DNA from 2 places in the Simplicispira sp. GW247-4R2A genome. Region 2 is predicted to be linked to the other one. Evidence: predicted binding sites of a transcription regulator. Region 2 holds the regulator's gene; the other holds the start of a gene.
What was found. The regulator FNR, encoded in region 2, switches genes on or off when oxygen is low (the NO sensors DNR and NnrR bind a similar motif). The targets are predictions, from matches to a motif close to TTGATNNNNATCAA.
Positions count from the first base shown of each region.

Region 1: AC07ZH_RS20325 (ribonucleoside triphosphate reductase) is a predicted target of FNR. The motif match lies at 3,135-3,148, and genes of this name have one in related genera.

Region 1 covers NZ_JBWKZM010000047.1:234-5,437, reverse strand. The annotation lists gene AC07ZH_RS20335 (anaerobic ribonucleoside-triphosphate reductase activating protein) at 1-661, opposite strand, end outside; gene nrdD (anaerobic ribonucleoside-triphosphate reductase) at 750-941, opposite strand; gene AC07ZH_RS20325 (ribonucleoside triphosphate reductase) at 1,042-3,060, opposite strand; gene AC07ZH_RS20320 (DUF6600 domain-containing protein) at 3,358-5,204, shown strand, end outside.
Region 2 covers NZ_JBWKZM010000007.1:111,066-125,633, forward strand. The annotation lists gene AC07ZH_RS07180 (putative bifunctional diguanylate cyclase/phosphodiesterase) at 1-2,241, opposite strand, end outside; gene AC07ZH_RS07185 (HD-GYP domain-containing protein) at 2,238-3,524, opposite strand; gene AC07ZH_RS07190 (sulfite exporter TauE/SafE family protein) at 3,643-4,377, opposite strand; gene hemN (oxygen-independent coproporphyrinogen III oxidase) at 4,379-5,761, opposite strand; gene fnr (fumarate/nitrate reduction transcriptional regulator Fnr) at 5,885-6,694, shown strand; gene AC07ZH_RS07205 (SWIB/MDM2 domain-containing protein) at 6,834-7,145, shown strand; gene AC07ZH_RS07210 (TonB-dependent receptor) at 7,474-9,597, shown strand; gene AC07ZH_RS07215 (Fe2+-dependent dioxygenase) at 9,613-10,302, shown strand; gene AC07ZH_RS07220 (alpha-hydroxy acid oxidase) at 10,372-11,520, shown strand; gene AC07ZH_RS07225 ((2Fe-2S)-binding protein) at 11,595-11,837, shown strand; gene AC07ZH_RS07230 (energy transducer TonB) at 11,976-12,680, shown strand; gene AC07ZH_RS07235 (MotA/TolQ/ExbB proton channel family protein) at 12,704-13,420, shown strand; gene AC07ZH_RS07240 (ExbD/TolR family protein) at 13,423-13,833, shown strand; gene hemP (hemin uptake protein HemP) at 13,909-14,142, shown strand; gene AC07ZH_RS07250 (GlcG/HbpS family heme-binding protein) at 14,280-14,568, opposite strand, start outside.

The sequences.
Region 1 (5,204 bases), on a different contig from region 2:
ACCCCCGCCGCACCACAAACTCCGCAAACCGCGCCCCCAGCCGCTCTACCTGCCCGGCGGTTAGCTCCCAGGTGGCCGCGCCCGGCGCACGGCATTCCTGTAGCGCCCAGTGGGCCACGCCTGCATCGGCCAGCGTGTCGGCCAGGGCGAACAGGTCATCCACACTGAACAGGCCCGCGTGCCAGGTGGTGCGGCATTCATGGGGCACGCCACTAGCGAGCAGGTGGCGCAATGATGCAAAGGCTTTGGCGCCGCTGCCGGGGGTGCGGGTGATGGCGTCGTAGGCGTGCAGCGGGCCTTTGATGTCCAGGCCCACCCAGTCGAGCAGGGGCAGCAGGGCTTGCAGGCGCTCGGGGTACATGCCGCCGGTATGCAGCGCAGTTTGAAAGCCCAGGGCGCGCACTTGCGCCAGTGCGGCGGGCAAGGCGGCTTGCAGCGTGGGTTCGCCGCCGGAGAAGACGACGCCGTCGAGCAGGCCCTGGCGGCTGCGCAAGAAGGCCAGCACCTCGGGCCAGGGCACGGTGGCGGGGGTGGTGGCGTCGAGCAGTTCGGGGTTGTGGCAGTAGCCGCAACGCCAGGGGCAGCCCTTGCCGTAGAGCACGGCGGCAAGGCGGCCGGGGAAGTCGATGGTGGTGAGCGGCGTGATGCCGCCGATGCGCAGCAACGCGGCATCGGCGTGCGCGGCGTGCGCGGCGTGCGCGGTCACCACGGGCACCGGCACAGGCCGGCGCGGGGAGCGGCTTTGCAGGTCAACGGCCACAGGGGGCTTCGGCAAAAAACTGGCGCTCGTTGTGCTCACCTTGTTTGCCGATGTTGAAGCTGGCCACAGGGCGGTGGTAGCCCATGACGCGGGTCCAGACTTCGCAGGGCTGGCGTTCGGCGTCGGTGAGCTGCACGTTGGCGGCGGCCAGGGTGGTGTGTTGGGTGGTGGTGGGGTGCATGGCGATCTCCTTGCGGTGGTTGAAAATGCTATTGAATTGATAGCTACTTGCGCTTATCCATCAAGCGCCAAGTGCCGTTTTTGCTTGAAGTTTTAAGCCCTCAGGCTGCCAGGCGCTCGCGCTTGGCTTGCAGGCGTTCTTCGTCGCAGCGGGGGCAGAACTTGTGCTCGCCCTCCAGGTAGCCGTGCGTAGGGCAGATGGAGAAGGTGGGCGTGATGGTGATGTAGGGCAGGCGAAAGCGCGTGAGTGCGCGGCGCACCAGCTCGCGGCAGGCGGCGCCGCTGGAGACGCGCTCGCCCATGTACAGGTGCAGCACGGTGCCGCCGGTGTATTTGGTTTGCAGTTCTTCCTGGCGGGCCAGGGCCTCGAAGGGGTCGTCCGTCCAGCCCACGGGCAGTTGCGAGGAGTTGGTGTAGTACGGCTGGCTGGCGGTGCCTGCCTGGGCGATGGCGGGCCAGCGCTTTTTGTCTTCTTTGGCAAAGCGGTAGGTGGTGCCTTCGGCGGGGGTGGCCTCCAGGTTGTAGAGGTGGCCGGTTTCTTCCTGAAACTGCACGATGCGCGCGCGCACGTGGTCCAGCAGGCGCACGGCAAACTGGTGGCCCTGGGGGCTGGTGATGTCGTGCGCGTCGCCGGTGAAGTTGCGCACCATTTCGTTGATGCCGTTCACGCCCAGCGTGCTGAAGTGGTTGCGCAGCGTGCCCAGGTAGCGCTTGGTGTAGGGGAACAGGCCCTGGTCCATGAGCCGCTGGATGAGTTTGCGCTTGGTCTCCAGGCTTTGCTTGCCCAATTCGAGCAGGCGATCGAGCGCGGCCAGCAGCGCGGGTTCGTTGCCTGCGTGCAAATAGCCCAGGCGCGCGCAGTTGATGGTCACCACGCCCAGGCTCCCGGTCTGCTCGGCGCTGCCAAACAGGCCGTTGCCGCGTTTGAGCAGTTCGCGCAAATCAAGCTGCAGGCGGCAGCACATGGAGCGCACCATGTTCGGCTCCAGCTCGGAGTTGATGAAGTTCTGGAAGTACGGCAGGCCGTACTTGGCGGTCATCTCGAACAGCAATTGCGCGTTCTCGCTCTCCCACGGGAAGTCTTTGGTGATGTTGTAGGTGGGGATGGGGAAGGTGAACACGCGGCCCTTGGCGTCGCCCGTGGTCATCACGTCGATATAGGCGCGGTTGATGAGGTCCATCTCGGCCTGCAGGTCGCCGTAGCTGAACGGCATCTCCTTGCCCGCAATCACCGGCACCTGCTCGCGCAGGTCGTCGGGGCAAATCCAGTCGAAGGTGAGGTTGGTAAACGGCGTTTGCGTACCCCAGCGCGACGGCACGTTGAGGTTGTAGACCAGCTCCTGGATGCACTGGCGCACGGCGGCGTAATCCATGGCATCGACGCGCACATAGGGCGCCATGTAGGTGTCGAACGACGAGAACGCCTGGGCACCGGCCCATTCGTTCTGCAGCGTGCCCAGGAAGTTGACGATCTGCCCTACGGCGGAACTCATGTGCTTGGGCGGGCCGGCCTCGACCTTGCCCGGCACGCCGTTCAGGCCTTCGTTGAGCAGGGTGCGTAGTGACCAGCCGGCGCAGTAGCCGCTGAGCATGTCGAGGTCGTGGATGTGGATGTCGCCATTGCGGTGCGCCTCGCCAATTTCTGGCGTGTAGACGTGCGACAGCCAGTAATTGGCCGTGACCTTGCCGGCCACGTTGAGGATGAGCCCGCCGAGCGAATAGCCCTGGTTGGCGTTGGCGTTCACGCGCCAGTCGGCGCGGGTGAGGTATTCGTTGATCGAGCTTTCCACGTTCACCAGCGTCTGGTGGTCGGCGCGCAGCGTGGCGTGGCGGTCGCGGTAGGCGATGTAGGCGCGGGCCGTGGCCAGGTGGTTGGCGGCGATCAGGGTCTGCTCGACCACGTCCTGGATCTGCTCGATGCCGGGCGCCTCGCCATGGAAGCGGTGGATCAGCACCTTGCCCACCTGCGCGGCCAGCAGGGCGGCTTCGTCGGCCGAAAATTCGCCCGTGGCGGCGCCTGCGCGCAGCAAGGCAGAGCGGATCTTTTCCGCATCAAAGGCGGCGCGGTGGCCGCTGCGCTTGAGCACTTCACGCGGCAGGGTGGCAAGGGTGGATACCATGCAATTCTCCAAAGGTCTGCGGCAGAAAACACTACCTATGGTGTTGAAGATATAGTTAAAACACTATTTGTAGTTTGATTCAACACAAACAGCGGAGCGGCTTGCGCGGCCTGGGCGCGGCGCACCGCGTTGCATCCGGTGACGGTTTGGGGGCCGTGCCGGTTGTCTTTCTCGGCGCTGGCGCGTTCTACGAAGTGGGGTAAAGAGCGCAGCTGCCCCACCACAGGCTGCGGGGGTCACAACGTGCATGCCAAGGCTTTTTTTCCAAACCGTGGGCGGCTGGCGCTGCTGTTGTTCATGCTGCTGGCTGCCCTGTGCGGCACGGGCGCCTTCGCGCAGGGAGCCGCTGGCGACCCGCCGGGGCGCGTGGCACAGCTCAACGCCTTTGACGGGCCGGTGAGCTTTGCACCCGCCGGGTTCGACCAGTGGGCCGGCGCGGTGCTGAACCGGCCGTTGACGCAGGGCGACCGGCTCTGGAACGACACGGGCGCGCGCTCTGAGCTGCACATCGGCTCGACTGCGCTGCGGCTGGATGGGCAGACCAGCCTGGCTTTCTCCGTGCTGGACGACCAGACCGTGCAGCTCGCGCTCACCCAGGGCAGCCTGATCGTGCGCCTGCGCAGCCTGCCGCCAGGCCAGCGCTTTGAGGTCGATACCCCCAACCTGGCGTTCACCGCCTCACAGCCGGGCGACTACCGGCTGGACGTGGACCCGAGCGACGGCACCACGCGCGTGACGGTTCGATCGGGCAGCGCCGTGGTGTACGGCAGCAACGGCGCCTCGGCCAGCCTGGGCGCGCGCCAGCAGATCAGCTTCGCGGGCGCGGACCTGGTGCAGGCCGCCGGGCAGACCGCGCCAGCGTTCGACCCGTTTGACCGCTGGGCAGAGGCGCGCGACCGGGCGGAAGACCAGTCGCTGGCGGCGCGCCATGTCTCGCGCGACGTGATCGGCTACCAGCAACTGGACAACTACGGCGACTGGGAGAGCGACCCGGTGTATGGCACCGTCTGGGTGCCGCACGTGACGGTGCAGGATTGGGCGCCGTACCGCGTCGGCCACTGGGCCTCGATTGCGCCCTGGGGCTGGACCTGGATCGACGACGAACCCTGGGGTTTTGCCCCATTCCACTACGGCCGCTGGGCCCAGCGTGGCGCGCGCTGGTGCTGGGTGCCCGGTGCCAGCGCCGCCCACCCGGTTTACGCGCCCGCGCTGGTGGGCTTTGTCGGCGGCAGCGCTGGGGGTGTGAACTTCGCCATCACGGTGGGCGGCGCCACGCAGCCCGGCGTGGCCTGGTTTCCGCTGGCGCCCGGCGAGGCCTGGCGCCCGAGCTACCGGGCCAGCAGGGCCTATCTGGGCCGCGTGAACCCGTTTGGGGGCCAATACACGCCGCGCAACACCGCGAATGCCAACAACGGCTACCGCTACCAGCACCTGCCGGCTGCCGTGACGGCGGTGACCGCAGCCGCGTTTTCCCAGGGCCAGCATGTGCGCGGCAGTGCGCGTCCAGTGGCCGCGCGCGAGCTGGAGCGCGCCCGCGTGGTGGCCCCGCCGACGCCGACGCGTGACCCGCGCAGCGTGTTCGGCGCCTCGCGGTTGACGCAGGCACACCCCGCGCCGCCAGCCAGCGCGGTGGAGCGGCGTGTGGTCTCCAACCCCTCCAACCCGGCCTTCTCGCGGGGCCGGGCTGAGGCCCCGTCGCGGCATGAGGCATTGCCCGGCCCGTCACAGCGCCCTGAACTGGCGCGCGGCGCCGCCGTGCCCAACGCTGCCCATGCCCCGGCCGTGCCGGTGCTGCGGCCCCCGCAGGCCAGCGCGCCGCCGTTTGCGCGCGAACGCCATGAGCCGCCGCCGCGCAACGCCGCCATGCCGCCGCCGCGCCCGGAAGTCGCAGCGCCGCAAGACCTGCGGCGCCCATCGGTCCGTCGGCCCGAGCAGGGGCAGCGTGAGCAGAACACCCAGCGCGATTCAGAGGTGCGCAATGAGCAGACCGCCCGCGCCGCCCAGAAGCAGGAACAGCGCGCGCAGCAACAGCAACAGCCCTTGCAGCAGGAGCAACAAATGCAGCAGCGTGCGCAGCAGGCGCGCCAACCCCAACCCCAGGCCCAGCGTGCGCAACAGGAGCCGCCAGTGCGCCAGGCCCCGAG
Region 2 (14,568 bases):
ACTGACAATGGCGCAGTCGCCCTCGTCGTCCGGCAGGCCGCGTACAAAAGATTGGTCGATCTTGAGCTTATCGATGGGCAGGTTTTTAAGATACGCCAAGCTTGAATACCCAGTACCAAAATCATCAATCGCCAGTGCAATGCCAAGGTCTGCAAGTGCATGCAGGCGCTGTGCTGCTTCCTGGGCATCTTGAAGCAGCATCGATTCGGTGAGCTCCAGTTCGAGACAGTGAGCGGGCAAGCGATGCTCCTGCAACAACTTGGCGATACGTTCGACAAAATCCGCCTGCCTGAGCTCGAGCGCCGACACATTGACCGACACCACAAGCGACAAGCCGGCGCGTGCCCAGTGGGCCGCCTGCATCACGGACTGCTCCAGGACCCAGGCGCCGAGTGTGACGATGTAGCCCGTATCTTCGGCCAGGGGAATAAAGGTGGCGGGGGACACCACGCCCATTTCTTCATCCGTCCAGCGCAGCAGCGCCTCCACACCGACGATGCGGCCCGAGCCCATCTCCACCTGGGGCTGGTAGTGCACCTGCATGGCGTGGCGGCCAAGGGCTTGGCGCATCGCGTGTTCGAGCTTCATGCGAGCCAACAGGTTGGCATTCATCTGCGGCTGATAGAAGCCGAAATTGCCTCGCCCGCGCTCCTTGACGCGGTACATCGCCGAGTCCGCCTGTTTGATCAGTTCGTCCAGCGACATACCATCCTGCGGATACAGCGCAACACCGATACTGCACTGGATGGAAAAGCTCATGCCATCGAGCGAATAGGGCAGCAACATCTCCTGCAACATGCGCCGCGCCACGTTTTCCGCGGCAGCGCTGTCGCTGGCGTGGATATAGGCGACAAATTCGTCCCCGCCCAGACGGCACAACATGTCGGTCTGGCGCAGGCAAATCTGCAGCCGCGCGGCAACGAGGCGCAGCACCCGGTCCCCAAACGCATGCCCCAGCGAATCGTTGATGATCTTGAAGCGGTCCAGATCCAGCACGAGGATGGCAAATCCGGCCTGCCCTGGCCGTGCGCCGCGCAATGCCGACTCGACGCGCTGCGACAGCTGCAGGCGATTGGGCAGGCCGGTGAGCACATCGCTGTAGGCCAGTTCGTCAATGCGCTTGCGTGCCGCATGGTGCTGCGTGAGGTCACGCACAAAACCGATACTTTGCCCGATGTTGCCAGCCGCATCGCGCAGCGCCACCCAGGCCAATTGCACAGCGCAGTCGTCATGCGAGGCGCGTGGCAAGGTCAGTTCACCCTCCCACACCAAGTTGTTCTGCCAGGCGAGCTGCACTTGCTCCATGAAAGCCGGCCCGCCCGATGTGCCAAACAGGCCCGCTGCCAGGCGGCCCAGGATGCCGGCGATGGGAATGCCCATGAGCCGCTCGAACTGAGGGTTGACCTGGGTGACTACCTGCCTTGCATCAGCAACAAAAATGGCATACGGGCTTGCCTCAAAGGTCAGCGACGCGATGCGCAGTGCGGCCTCCGACTGCGTTTGTTCGGTGATATCCCGAAACGAGTACACCCGCCCCGTCACACTGCCATGGCTGAGTTGCGGAACGCAGCGCCGCTCCACGATCTGGCCGCCGTGCAGTTCCAAAACGTCACGCGAGGGCGTTGCCGGGTCGCGCGCTATCTCATTGAGTCGGTCCTGGTACGGTCCGGGCGCCATGACCCGACTCGCGAGATAGGCATGCAGTGCTGCATCGTCGCGGCGCAATAACAGCGCCTGCGGAAGGTGCCAAATGCTGACCAGACGGTGGTTGAATGCACGAATGTGTCCGTCGAGGCCGCAGACCAGAATGCCATCGGCGACGGAATCCAATGTGGCGCGCAGCTCTGCCAAGAGGCGTTCGAGCTCTCGCTCAGCGCGCTGGCGCTCGCTCAAATCAAGCATGGTCACCAACATCGAACCAAGGCCGGGAGCCATGGTCAGCGGCGTGACACGGCGCATGACGGGCACCAGTTCGCCATCGGCGCGCAACACCACGGTCATCGATTCAATGCCGTCGGCCACCACCTGCCTGGTATCGGTCCAGAACAGATGATCCTGCGGCGTTGCAGCAAAGCGCTCGACTGAGGCGCCTTGCAATTCCTCACGAGGCAGCCCCAGCAAGCTCGCGGCACTGGGATTGGCAAACACGATGTTGCGTGCGCTTGCGTCCACCACCCAGACGGCCTCTTGCAGGTCGTCAAATGCGTTGTGCCATGACGGATCGATGGCGGTTCGGCTCACGGCGTCGCTTTCATGCCTTGTGCATCGACCGCACGCTCGAAAAAGTAGCAGATGCGCTTGCGTGGCGAGAGATAGTCCAAGGCCTCGCGCGGCAGTTGGGTAGGTTTGAGGCTGCGGCGAATGCCCAGTTCAGGCACTGTTTCAAGATCCAGGATGAGTGCCTGCTCCTTGGGAATCGCCGGATCGTGCACGATCACGCGCGGTCGCAGCGGACGCGAAGAATTGACCGACACCACAATGGCATAGCGGTCGTTGACGAGTTGCACCACAGAGCCCGGCGGGTACACGCCCATCATGCGGATAAAGACGCCCAACACCTGAGAATCAAATTGCGTCTTGCATTTGGCAAAAATGACAGACAGCGCCTCATGGGGCGTAAGCGCCTCTACTCCATGCACCGGGTTGCACAAGCGGTCGTAGTAGTTGACCAGACCCACGATGCGCCCGGCATTTCCAATCGCCTCGCCGCGCAGCCCCATGGGGAAACCGCTGCCATCGACCATCTCGTGGTGCTGTGCAATGCCGTCCAGCACGGCTGCAGGCAACTCCATTCGCCGGCCTATGTCGATCGAATAGCCCACGTGCTTCTGATAGCCCAGCAGATCGCCCAACGCCATGTCCTTGGTGCGCACCCATTGGTGCGGGGGCATGCGCGACTTCCCGATGTCGTGCAGCAAAGCGACCAAGCCAATGGCGCGCAGATCCCCAGGGCCAGCCCCTTGCGCCTTGCCCAGCAGCAAGCTGAGCACCATGACATTCACAGGATGCAGCGCATTGCGTTCGCCTACCCCCTCAGACAACAACCGAATCACCGAGTCACCGTTGACCAAAAGCCCATCCACGCAACGGCCCACCAGGGCTTCGCTTTGGGCACGTGCGTCCAAAGGCTGCTTGTCCGCCACAGAACCCACGCGAAGACAAGTTCGGGTAGCGGCCAGAAACTGTTGGTCACAGGCTGAAAGCGCCGCGTGCTGCGCCAGCAATTGCAGCTTCAACTGCTCAGCCGCTTCATCGCGCACGTTGTGTTGCGCTTCCTCGGTCCCTGCCTGTGTCCGGTCATCGCTGCGCACTGGCTCAGTGGAAGAGCGGTGAAATTCTGGGTCGCTGCGGGCGGGCAGGTAACGCACGGTGGGCAGCCCCAGGCTCCGGACAGTGTCTATTTGTTCCTGCGAGGCAATGCGAAAACTACCCAGCGGAAATGGGTGCTGCATCCAGTTGAGATCCAACTGGATGAACATGCCAACGCGGAGTTGGTCAATGGGAATTTCAATGGAGGCGTTCACATAGTGCCTTCGCACATCCACGTGCAAAGTGGAAACTATTATCGGGTGACAAAACGCAAACGATTCGCGCATTTACTTGCAAATGCAGCTTCAACGCAACACTGATGCAGTATGTTTGCTATTGACAAATGAGCGAGGGGCGGATTATCAGGTCGTGCCACAGCGCCCAGGCTGCGATGCCGCACAGCAGCAGCCCGCCCAGTCGGGTACCCCAGTCGGCACGCAACCGGTTGGCACGCTGGCGCAGTGCCAGCCAAGCCCAAGGCCCAGCCAGCAGCCACAGGCCGCTACCCACGGCAAACATGGCCATAGTGACCGCCCCTTGCAGGGCGCCGCCGCTAAGCGCCGCCACAAGCAACGCCGAATACAGCAGACCACAGGGCATCAGCGCCCAGAGGAAACCTGTGGCGAATACCCCACCAGGGGCGTCCACCAGAGGCCGCACGCGTCCCCACACGGATCGCCCTGCCGCCTCGACCCAGGCGGGCTGGCGCGCCAGCAGAAGCATCATCAGCCCCCAGGCCAGCACCGCGACGTGCATGAGAGTCCAGACCTGACGAAAGGCAGACGCCTGCTGCGTCACCCAGGCAAAACTCTGCATCGCAAATGCAATCAGCGCGCCCGCGCTGGCATAGCCACACAGCCGCCCCAGGTGGTAGGCCATCAGGCGCCTGCGGGCGCCGCGCGGGCTTTGCCAATGCAACGGCTGAACGTCGGCGCTTGCCATTGAGGCGGTGCCGGCCGGTAAGGTCGGGCGCGTCACGGCACTGCATGGCGCTGCGCACATGACCAGGCAGTGGGAGCCTCCGACGAGGCCCATCGCCAACGCTGTCCAGGCCAGCGAGCCGAGCACGTCAGATGATGCGCGAGAAGCGCGCGCGGTTGCGATCGGACTGCAGGTAACGGTCGAACACCATGGCAATGCCGCGCACGAAATACCAGCCCATCGACGTGACTTCAACGCCGTCGGGCTTCAAGGCGACCAAGCCCTGCTGCTCCATTTCGACAAGCTGCTCCAGCTCGCGTGCGAAATATTGGCGAAAGTCGATCAGCCAGGACTGCTCAACCGATTCGATGTTCAAGGCGCCTTGGCACATGATGGCCATGATCACCGCGCGGCGCACCAGGTCGTCCCGCGAAAGCGCCAAGCCGCGCACGATGGGCAAATGCCCCTGGTTAAGCCGGTCGTAGTAATCCTCAAGCGTCTTGGCATTCTGGCTGTAGGTCGCCCCCACCCGTCCAATGGCCGACACCCCGAGCCCGATAAGGTCGCAATCGGGCTGTGTGCTGTAGCCCTGGAAGTTGCGGTGCAGGCGCCCTTGCCGCTTGGCAACGGCCAGCGCATCTTCGGGAAGGGCGAAATGGTCCATTCCCACGTACACATAGCCAGCGTCCGTCAGGGCATCGAGCGAGCGCGAGAGCATGGAAACCTTGGCCGACCCCATGGGAAGATCGGCCCAAACAATGCGTCGCTGTGGCTTGAACCGCTCAGGCAGGTGCGCATAGGCATACAAGGCAATGCGGTCCGGGCGCAATTCCTTGATCTGCTCCAGCGTACGGTCGAAGGACTCAGGAGTCTGCTTGGGCAGGCCATAGATCAGATCGACGTTGACGGAATCAAAACCAATGGTGCGCGCAGCCTCCACCAGGGCGAACACCTGCTCGGCCGGCTGGATGCGGTGCACCGCCTTTTGCACGTCTGGATCGAAGTCCTGCACGCCAAAGCTCAGGCGATTGAAGCCCAGTTCCGCCAGCACCTTGAGCCGCCCGGCGTCTACGGTGCGCGGATCCACTTCAATGGAATATTCGCCCCCCGACACCAGCGTGAAGCTGCGCCGCAGCATGTCCATCAGCTCGCGCAATCCGTCATCGGACAAAAACGTGGGTGTGCCGCCACCCAGATGCAACTGGCTCACGATCGCGCCGGTGCCGCAATGCTGGGTATGCAGGTCGATCTCTCGGCTCAGGTAGCGCAGGTAGACGTCGGCACGGTCGTGGTGCTTGGTGATGATCTTGTTGCAGGCGCAGTAGTAGCACAGCGACTCGCAAAACGGGATGTGCACGTAGATGGACAAAGGCATGGCCTTTGCTGCGCTGCCCAGATGGCGCTGCTTCAAGGCCAGCACATAGTCGTCCTCGCCAAATGCCTCGACAAACCGGTCGGCCGTCGGGTACGAGGTGTAGCGCGGTCCGGAAACATCGAAACGGGTCAGCAATTCTGGCGTGGCAACGGTCATGGATTCTCCTGGAGAGGCGCTACTGTGCCCCACAGTAGAACGCAGCTTCTTGACCATAATCAAGAATGGACGGCGCCCCTTGGGGTTTGAAGGTACAGACTGCAATAGTTCATAATTTGATGTATGTCAGCATCCAGCACACCCACGGCTCGGCAACCCGCTGCGGCAAAAGCCTTGCCGACAAGCGATATTGCGCACATTCCCATCCAGGACGCATCGTCAACCTTCCGCGTTGCCTGTTCCAACTGCAATCTGCGTGAGCTCTGTCTGCCCGTGGGACTGTCGAGCGAGCAAATGGAGCGCGTGGATGATGTGGTGGCGGTGCGGCGCAAAATCAAGCGCGGCGGCATGCTGTTTCGCAACGGCGAGGCATTCACATCGCTCTACGCGATTCGCACGGGTTTTTTCAAGACCTGCGTGGCCACCGAAGATGGGCGCGATCAGGTGACGGGTTTTCAGATGGCGGGCGAGATCATCGGGCTCGATGGCATCGTCAACGACCACCACAGCTGCGATGCCGTGGCCTTGGAGGACGCCGAAGTGTGCGTCATGCCGTTTGACCGTATCGAAGAGATTTCGCGTGAAGTCACCGCCTTGCAGCACCATGTGCACAAGATCATGAGCCGCGAAATCGTACGCGAGCATGGCGTCATGCTGCTTTTGGGCAGCATGCGCGCGGAAGAGCGTCTCGCCGCCTTCCTGCTGAACCTGGTGCAGCGCCTGCATGCGCGCGGTTTTTCACAAAGCGAGCTGGTGCTGCGCATGACGCGGGAGGAGATCGGCAGCTACCTCGGCCTGAAGCTGGAAACCGTGAGCCGCACCTTCTCGAAGTTTGTCGAAGAAGGCATTGTCGAAGTCAAGCAGCGCCATGTGCGCATACAGGACCCCGAGGCGCTCAAGCGCATCGTCAACAGCCAGCAGGAATTCCGATAACCGTCCCCGGCGCTACACACAGACGCAAAAAAACCCTGTCTGCGCTTGGAAACCCGTTTTTTTGCCATTAGCATCCCTCTGCCAGTGGAGAAACAGGTTTTCGCTGGTCCATCGAACACCCAACCAGGAAAAAACCAACATGGCAACTGCAAAAAAAGCCCCGGCCGCTGCCGGCGCCAAGACGGCCGCTCCCGCAAAGAAGCGCACCCCCAACGCCGCCTTCATGAAGGCCCTCACGCCCAGCCCGGCCTTGGCTGCCGTCGTAGGCGCTGCACCGCTGCCCCGCACCGAAATCATCAGCAAGCTGTGGGTCTACATCAAGGCGCACAACCTGCAGGACGCCGCCAACAAGCGCATGATCAATGCCGACGCCAAGCTCAAGGAAGTGTTCGGCAAACCGCAAGTCTCGATGTTCGAAATGGCGGGCCTCATCGGCAAGCACGTGAAATAAGGCGCTTTGCGTTCACACTCAGGCCGGCTTTTGCCGGCTTTTTCACGCCATGCGCACCAATGCTGTTGGAAATCAGCATCATTGTTAACGCGAATAAATCTCATTTGATTTAGAATAATACTCTGTCACGAGGCACAGCCACGGTTTTCCCAGCCACTGCTTCTTGCGCCTGATGGGCCCACGCCCACCAAGACCCAAGACCCAAGTCCACAGCAACCGGAGAACCCTTTTGGCCCACGCTCGCACACCGCGCCCCCCTTCCCAACCCGCCTCGACGGCACCTTCAACGGCAGGCGCCGACAAGGCCTTGATTCCGCTGGGGGCCTTGATGCTGCTGGCAACCTGCAGCGGCTGGGCGCAAACCGCGCCCACGACCGGCGCGCAGCTCCCCACCGTCACCGTCAAGGGCAGCGCAGACATCCAGAACAAAGACACGCTCAAGCCCGCCACCACCACCATCGGCAAAGGCAAACAGGCCCTGCGCGACATTCCGCAGAGCGTGACCGTATTCACCGAGCGGCTCATGACCGACCGCAACCAGGACGACTTTCGCGACGTGCTGCGCAGCACGGCAGGCGTCACCTTCCAGGCGGGCGAGACCGGCGAGGAAGACATCCGCCTGCGCGGGTTCTCGCTTGGTCAGGCCGGCGACATTTATGTGGATGGCATGAAGGACGCCCCGCTCTACGAGCGCGACACCTTCAACAACGACAGCGTCGAGGTGCTCAAGGGCTCGGCCTCCATGCTGTTTGGCAAAGGCTCGACCGGCGGCGTGGTCAACCAGGTCAATAAGATGCCGCTGCTGATGGACCAGCACGAAATCAGCTACACGCTGGGCACCGGCCAGGAAAACCGGCTGACGGGGGACTTCAACTTTCTCACGGGCGAGAACGCCGCCTTTCGCCTCAACGCACTGGTGCACGACGAAAAGAACTACGGCGCCAAACAGCGCAAGCTCGGCATCGCCCCCACCTACAGCTGGGGCATTGGCACGCGCGATGAGTTCTCGGTGGGCCTTTATTCGCTCGGCATCAAGGGGCGGCCACTTTACAACCACCCGTGGTTCCTCAACGACGGCAAGCTGGTGCCTTCACTGCCGGCGCGCAACTACTACGGACTGGCCAGCGACAAGCTCGACACCTCGGCGCAGTACGTCACGCTGGCGCACACGCACCGGTTTGACGACAACGGCGAACTCAAGACGCGCCTGCGCCACGGCCGCTACGAGCGCGACTTGCTGGCCAGCGCCGTGCGCTTCGCCGCCGGCACCACGCAGGACAACCTGAGCGACAGCACCGTGATCACCCGCTCGCCCAAAGGGCGCCTGGGCATCAGCGAGCTGACGCAACTGCAAAGCGACTACACCAACACCTTCAACTGGGGCGGCCGCAAGCACGCGCTGATCGCTGGCGTGGACCTTTACCACGACGATGCCAAGCGCGACCAGCGCTACACCGGCACGGGCAGCATGCCCGACACCACCGTGGGCACGCCCGACGACGGCGCCGTACGCCCGACGCCGCGCGGCGAGCCGACGTTCAACACCTTCGACGCGAGCAACGTCGGCTTGTATGCGCAGGACACCGTGTCAGTGACCGACACCGTCAAGCTCCTCGGCGGCCTGCGCTACGACGACTTCAAGGCTTCGTACCACACGCCTACGGCGCTGTCGAATCAGCGCTCGGACGGCCTCTGGAGTCCGCGCGTCGGCATCATCTACCAGCCGAACGACAGCAGCTCGTACTACGCTTCCTACGGCACCTCCTACAACACCTCGGGCGACACCTACCAGTTTGGTCTGAGTGTCAATAACAGTACGGCACGCGCCTCCAACACGCCACCCGAGAAGAGCCGCAATTTCGAGATCGGCGGCAAGTTCGACCTGTGGGGCAAGCGGGCACTGCTCGGCGTCGCGGCCTTCTACAGCGAGAAATACAACGAGCGCAACACCGATCCGGATTCGGCCGCTACCCAGGAACTTCTCTCAGGCAAGCGCCACGCCGCAGGCATGGAATTCAACCTGGCCGGCCGCATCACGCCCAAATGGGAAGTGTTCTTCAACCACACCTGGATTCCCAGCGCCAGGATTGACGAGAGCAACGTAGCGCTTGCAGCCGGCGGCGGTGGCGCCCAAGTGAAGGGCGACCGGCCGGGCCTGACACCACGCCACAGCGGCAGCCTCTGGACCACCTATGCCGTGGCGCCGCAGTGGCGCCTCGGCGCGGGCGTGAACTACCGTGGCGAGCAGAACCCGGACGGCCAGCGCTCGGTCACGGCCGGCAGTTTTGCCGTGGTGGACGCCATGGTGGAATACACCGTGAACGACAAGACCAGCCTCAAGCTCAACGTCACCAATCTCACCAACAAGCTCTATGCCGACACGCTGTACCGCGGCTTCTACGCCCCAGGCGCCGCCCGCAGCGCACAGCTGACGGTCAAGACGCGCTTCTAAGGAAGCCTGCAGGCCATGTTTTTGCACCTCAAGAACCTGCTCATGGCAGAAGAAGTCGCGCAAATGCGTGGCCTGCTGGGGGACGACGCGCCCTGGGTGGACGGGCGCACCAGCGCCGGCACCCAGGCGCTGGCGCACAAGCGCAACCAGCAGTTGGCGCAAACCAGCGAGGCGGCCAGCACCCTGCGCCCCCTCGTGCTGGCCGCCTTGCAGCGAGACCCCCTGTTCTTCTCCGCTGCGCTGCCGCGCAAAATTTTCAACCCGCTGTTCAACCGCTACAGCGGCGACACCAACTTCTACGGCGCCCACGTTGACGGCGCCGTGCTGCGCTCCCAGGCCACGGGCGAATGGGTGCGCAGCGACCTCTCGTGCACCGTTTTTCTGAGCGATCCGCAGGAATACGACGGCGGCGAACTGCTGATCGCGCAGCCGGGGGGCGACCAGCGCATCAAGCTGCCGGCCGGCGACGCCATCCTCTACCCTGGCTCCACGGTGCATCAGGTGACGCCGGTGACGCGCGGCGCCCGCATCGCCAGCTTTTTCTGGGTGCAGAGCATGGTGCGCAGCACCGAGCAGCGCGAGTTGCTGTTCGCCATGGACATGGATTTGCTGCGCCTGCGCCAGCGTGTGGGTGAGAGCGACAGCGCTGTGGTGGGCCTCACGGGCACCTACCACAACCTGCTGCGCATGTGGGCGGACGCCTAGGCCTGCCACCCGAAATTGTTCTTATTTTGATAGCTGCTTGCGCAATACCCATAAGCGCTATAGGCCATTTTGACTCCAAATTCTCCTCGCACCCCGAAACAGGAGGCGCTGGCCCCCGACACGCTGACCCTGGCCGACCACGAACGCCATGCACGGGCGCGGCTGGACGCCAATGCCTGGGCCTATTTCAGCGGTGGCGCGGGGGACGAGCACACCCTCCACGCCAACCGCCAGGCCTGGGACAGCATCGCCTTGCTGCCGCGGGTGCTGCGCCCGCTGGCCGGTGGACACACCCGCTGCACGCTCCTCGGCCGTGAGCTGGCCCACCCGATCTTGCTGGCACCCGTGGCGTACCAGTGCCTGGCGCACCCGGACGGCGAAATCGCCACGGCCTGGGCGGCGGCGGCCCTTGGCGCCGGCATGGTGCTGAGCATGCAATCGAGCACCACGCTGGAAGCGGTGGCCTCAGCCATGGTCGGCGACCGGTCTGCCGGCCCGCTCTGGCTGCAGCTGTATCTGCAGCACGACCGCGCTCTGGTGCGTGAGCTGATTGCCCGCGCGGAGGCGGCCGGCTGCGAAGCGCTGGTACTCACCGTGGACGCACCGACCAGCGGCGTGCGCGACCGCGAGCGGCGCGCCGGTTTCGCACTGCCGCCCGGCATCCGCGCCGCCAACTTGAGCGCCATGGCAGCGCCGCCACCGATGCGCCTGGGCGCTGGCCAGAGTGCCCTGTTCGACGGCCTGCTCCAGCACGCCCCCACCTGGGACGACGTCGCCTGGCTGCAGGCGCAAACCCGTTTGCCGGTGCTGCTCAAAGGCGTGTTGCACCCAGAAGACGCGCGGCTTGCCGCCGCCCAGGGCATCGCCGGCCTGATCGTCTCCAACCACGGTGGCCGCACACTGGACACCGCGCTCAGCACTGCCAGCGCCCTGCCCCGCATTGCCGACGCCGTGGGCGGCGCACTGCCGCTGCTGGTCGATGGCGGCGTGCGACGGGGCACCGATGTGTTCAAGGCCCTGGCGCTGGGCGCCACAGCGGTGCTGGTCGGCCGCCCAGTGGTCTGGGGCCTGGCGCACGCCGGCGCAGCGGGCGTGGCCCACGTGCTGCGCGTGCTGCGCGACGAGTTGGAAGTGGCCATGGCGCTCACCGGTTGCGCCACGCTCGGCGGCATCAGCCGCGCGGCGCTGGCACCGGCACCCACAGCACCAGTCGTTTAAAAATTTGCTAATGCGACCGATTCGTATTTATAATAAACCACCTCAGCACCTTTCGGCCCCTGCGGCCTGTTGCCATGATCGTCTGCGTTTGCCGCCGAATTTCCGACCGCGAAATTGCCCGCCATGCCAAGGCTGGCATGGGTTTTGACGAAATTCAATGGGAGCTGGGCGTGGCCACCCAGTGCGGCCGGTGCGAGAATTGCGTCCGCGAGGTGGTTGCACAATGCGGCGCCGACAGCCCGGTGGCAGCCGTGCGCAATGAATCTCAGCTTGCCTGCGCCTGCGCGCAAGGCGGGACTTGCGCCTGCGCAGCCTGAGACTTGGGCATGCTGGCATTCGCGCTCTGCCTGTCGCTGGCCGCCGTAGGCCTGGCACTTTCCTGGATTTTTAGGCGCTGAATTGGTAGCAAAATTGGCTGCCAGAGCACGTACCGTGTGCGCTGGAAGCTATTCTTTTTGATGTCTTCTGATCATTTTTCACCCGCATCGCACAGCAAACGCAATGCCGCAGTCTTCGCCGGCATTGCCTTGGCGCATGGCGCTGCCTTGTGGGCGCTGCAAGCTGGGTTGAGCCACCAGCGGCCGATAGAAGTCATCGTTCCCGCAGTGCTGCTGAGCGAGTTCGTCGCACCGCCGGCACCTCCCGCCCCACCGCCGCCCAAGCCCGCAGCGCCACCGCCCGTTCCGGTGACCCAGCGCGTCAAACCTGTACCCAGACCCGCACCCGTTCGCGCACCAGAGCCCAGCCCGGCCCCCATCGCCAACGCGGCACCGGAGGCCCCCGTGGTGAGCACGCCTGCGCCGGCATCCGCGCCCGCTAATGCGCCGCCTGCGCCACCGGCGCCTCCCGCACCTTCGGCACCGCCGGCGCCACCCCGCATTGATCTGCCGTCGAGCAACGCGGCCTACCTGAACAATCCGGCTCCCGCCTACCCGTCGATCAGCAAGCGCATGGGCGAACAGGGCAAGGTGGTGCTGCGCGTGCTCATCAGCGCCGATGGGCGGCCGGAACAGGTGGAAATCAAGCAATCGAGCGGTTTTGACCGGCTGGACCGTCAGGCCCACGACACCGTTCTGCGCTGGCGCTTCGTACCGGGCAAGCGCAATGGCGTCGCCGAGGCCATGTGGTACCTCGTGCCGATCAACTTCGTTCTCGAATAATTAACGGATCTTCAGGAGTTTTCATGGAATCGCAATTCGGCTTGGCCAACCTCTGGAACCAGGGCGACCTGATCACGCGCGGCGTCGCGCTGCTGCTGCTGCTGATGTCCCTGGCCACCTGGGCTGTCATCGCCATCAAGGCGCTTGACATCGTGCGCTTCAAGCGCAACGCCCGTGCAGTTCAGACGTTCTGGCACAGCGACGATTTTGCGGCAGCACTCGCCACGCTGGGCACTGACCCGGCAAACCCGTTTCGCGCACTGGCTATCGAAGGGCGCGAGGCCACAGCGCACCACCGCAATACCAAGGGCCAGTTGCACGAGAGCCTGGATGTGAGCGACTGGGTCACCGGCAGCCTGCGCAACAGCATCGACGAATTCACGGCGCGCCTGCAATCGGGCCTGGCCATCCTCGCGTCGGTAGGCTCCACCGCCCCGTTCCTCGGGCTGTTCGGCACCGTCTGGGGCATTTACCATGCCTTGATCGCCATCGGCACCTCAGGCCAATCGACGATTGACAAGGTGGCCGGCCCCGTCGGCGAGGCCTTGATCATGACGGCGCTCGGCCTGGCCGTGGCCATTCCCGCCGTGCTCGGCTACAACGCGCTGGTGCGCGGCAACAAGCACATTCTGGTGCGCATGAACAGCTTCGCCCACGACCTGCACGCGTATTTCGTCACCGGTGCGCGCGTTTCAGGCGGCGACGCTGGCAAGGTGCTGCCGCTCAAAAAGGGAGTCTGAGCATGGCCTTCGGCACCCAGGACGACACCGACGAAGTGATGAACGAAATCAACATGACGCCGCTGGTCGACGTGATGCTGGTGCTGCTCATCATCTTCATCATCACGGTGCCTGTCATAAAGCACTCGGTCAGCGTCGATTTGCCGAAGGCGAGCGTGCAAGCCGAACAGGTCAAACCCGAAACCCTGCGCCTGTCGGTGCAGGCGGACGGCAGCTATGCGCTCGACGGCACGGCCCTCAGCGACGAGGCGCTGGAGCAGCGCCTGCAGGCGGCCGCTGCGCAGACGCCGCAGCCGGAACTGCACCTCAGCGGCGACAAGAATGTGCGCTACGAACGTGTGGCGCTGGCCCTGGCCGCGGCCCAGCGCGCCGGTGTGCGCAAGATCGGGTTTGTCACCGAGCCCAAGCCCTAGGACACGCGCTCCAATGCAGACAAAAAAATCGCACAAGGCATTGACCAAATGAATGCGAATCAATATCATTAGCGAATGCCAACATTGCAAACCCTTGCCGCCGAATCACCGGACTCCTGCGCCACCGCTACCCACAAGAACGATAGCGCCATGCGCCCGACGCCCGTGTGCAGCAACACCGCGCAGCCGTGCTTCACCTGGCAGAGCGCCGAACTGCTGCAAGGCAACAAACGCGTGCACATTGCGCACAACGGCGGTGTCTACCAATTGCAGGCCACACGGCAAGGCAAGCTCATCCTGACCAAATAGTTCCTGATCTCGTTTCATCGTGGGGCGACTCCAGTGCCATGGGGCACATGTCGTTGTTTGCCAGCCAGCGGGCCCTGCCCTTGTAGCCAGGCTTTTTTTCCCCCCACGCGGCAGCGTTGCGCTGCCAGTTGGCCGCTTCAGCCCAGCGCGGCAATACCTGCGCGGGCAATCTGCACGTCTTCGTTCGACTTCACGCCGCTCACGCCCACCGCGCCCAGACAGTTGCCGCCCTGCAGGATGGGCACGCCGCCTTCAAGCAGCGCCTCGGCGCCAGGAGCGCTCAGGAAGGACACGCGGCCGCCATTGACCATGTCTTCGTAGGTTTTGCTCTCGCGCCGCCCCAATGCCGCCGTGCGGGCCTTGCCGGGCGCAATGTGTGCCGAAAGCGGTGCCGCACCGTCCAGGCGCTGCAACCACAGCAGGTGG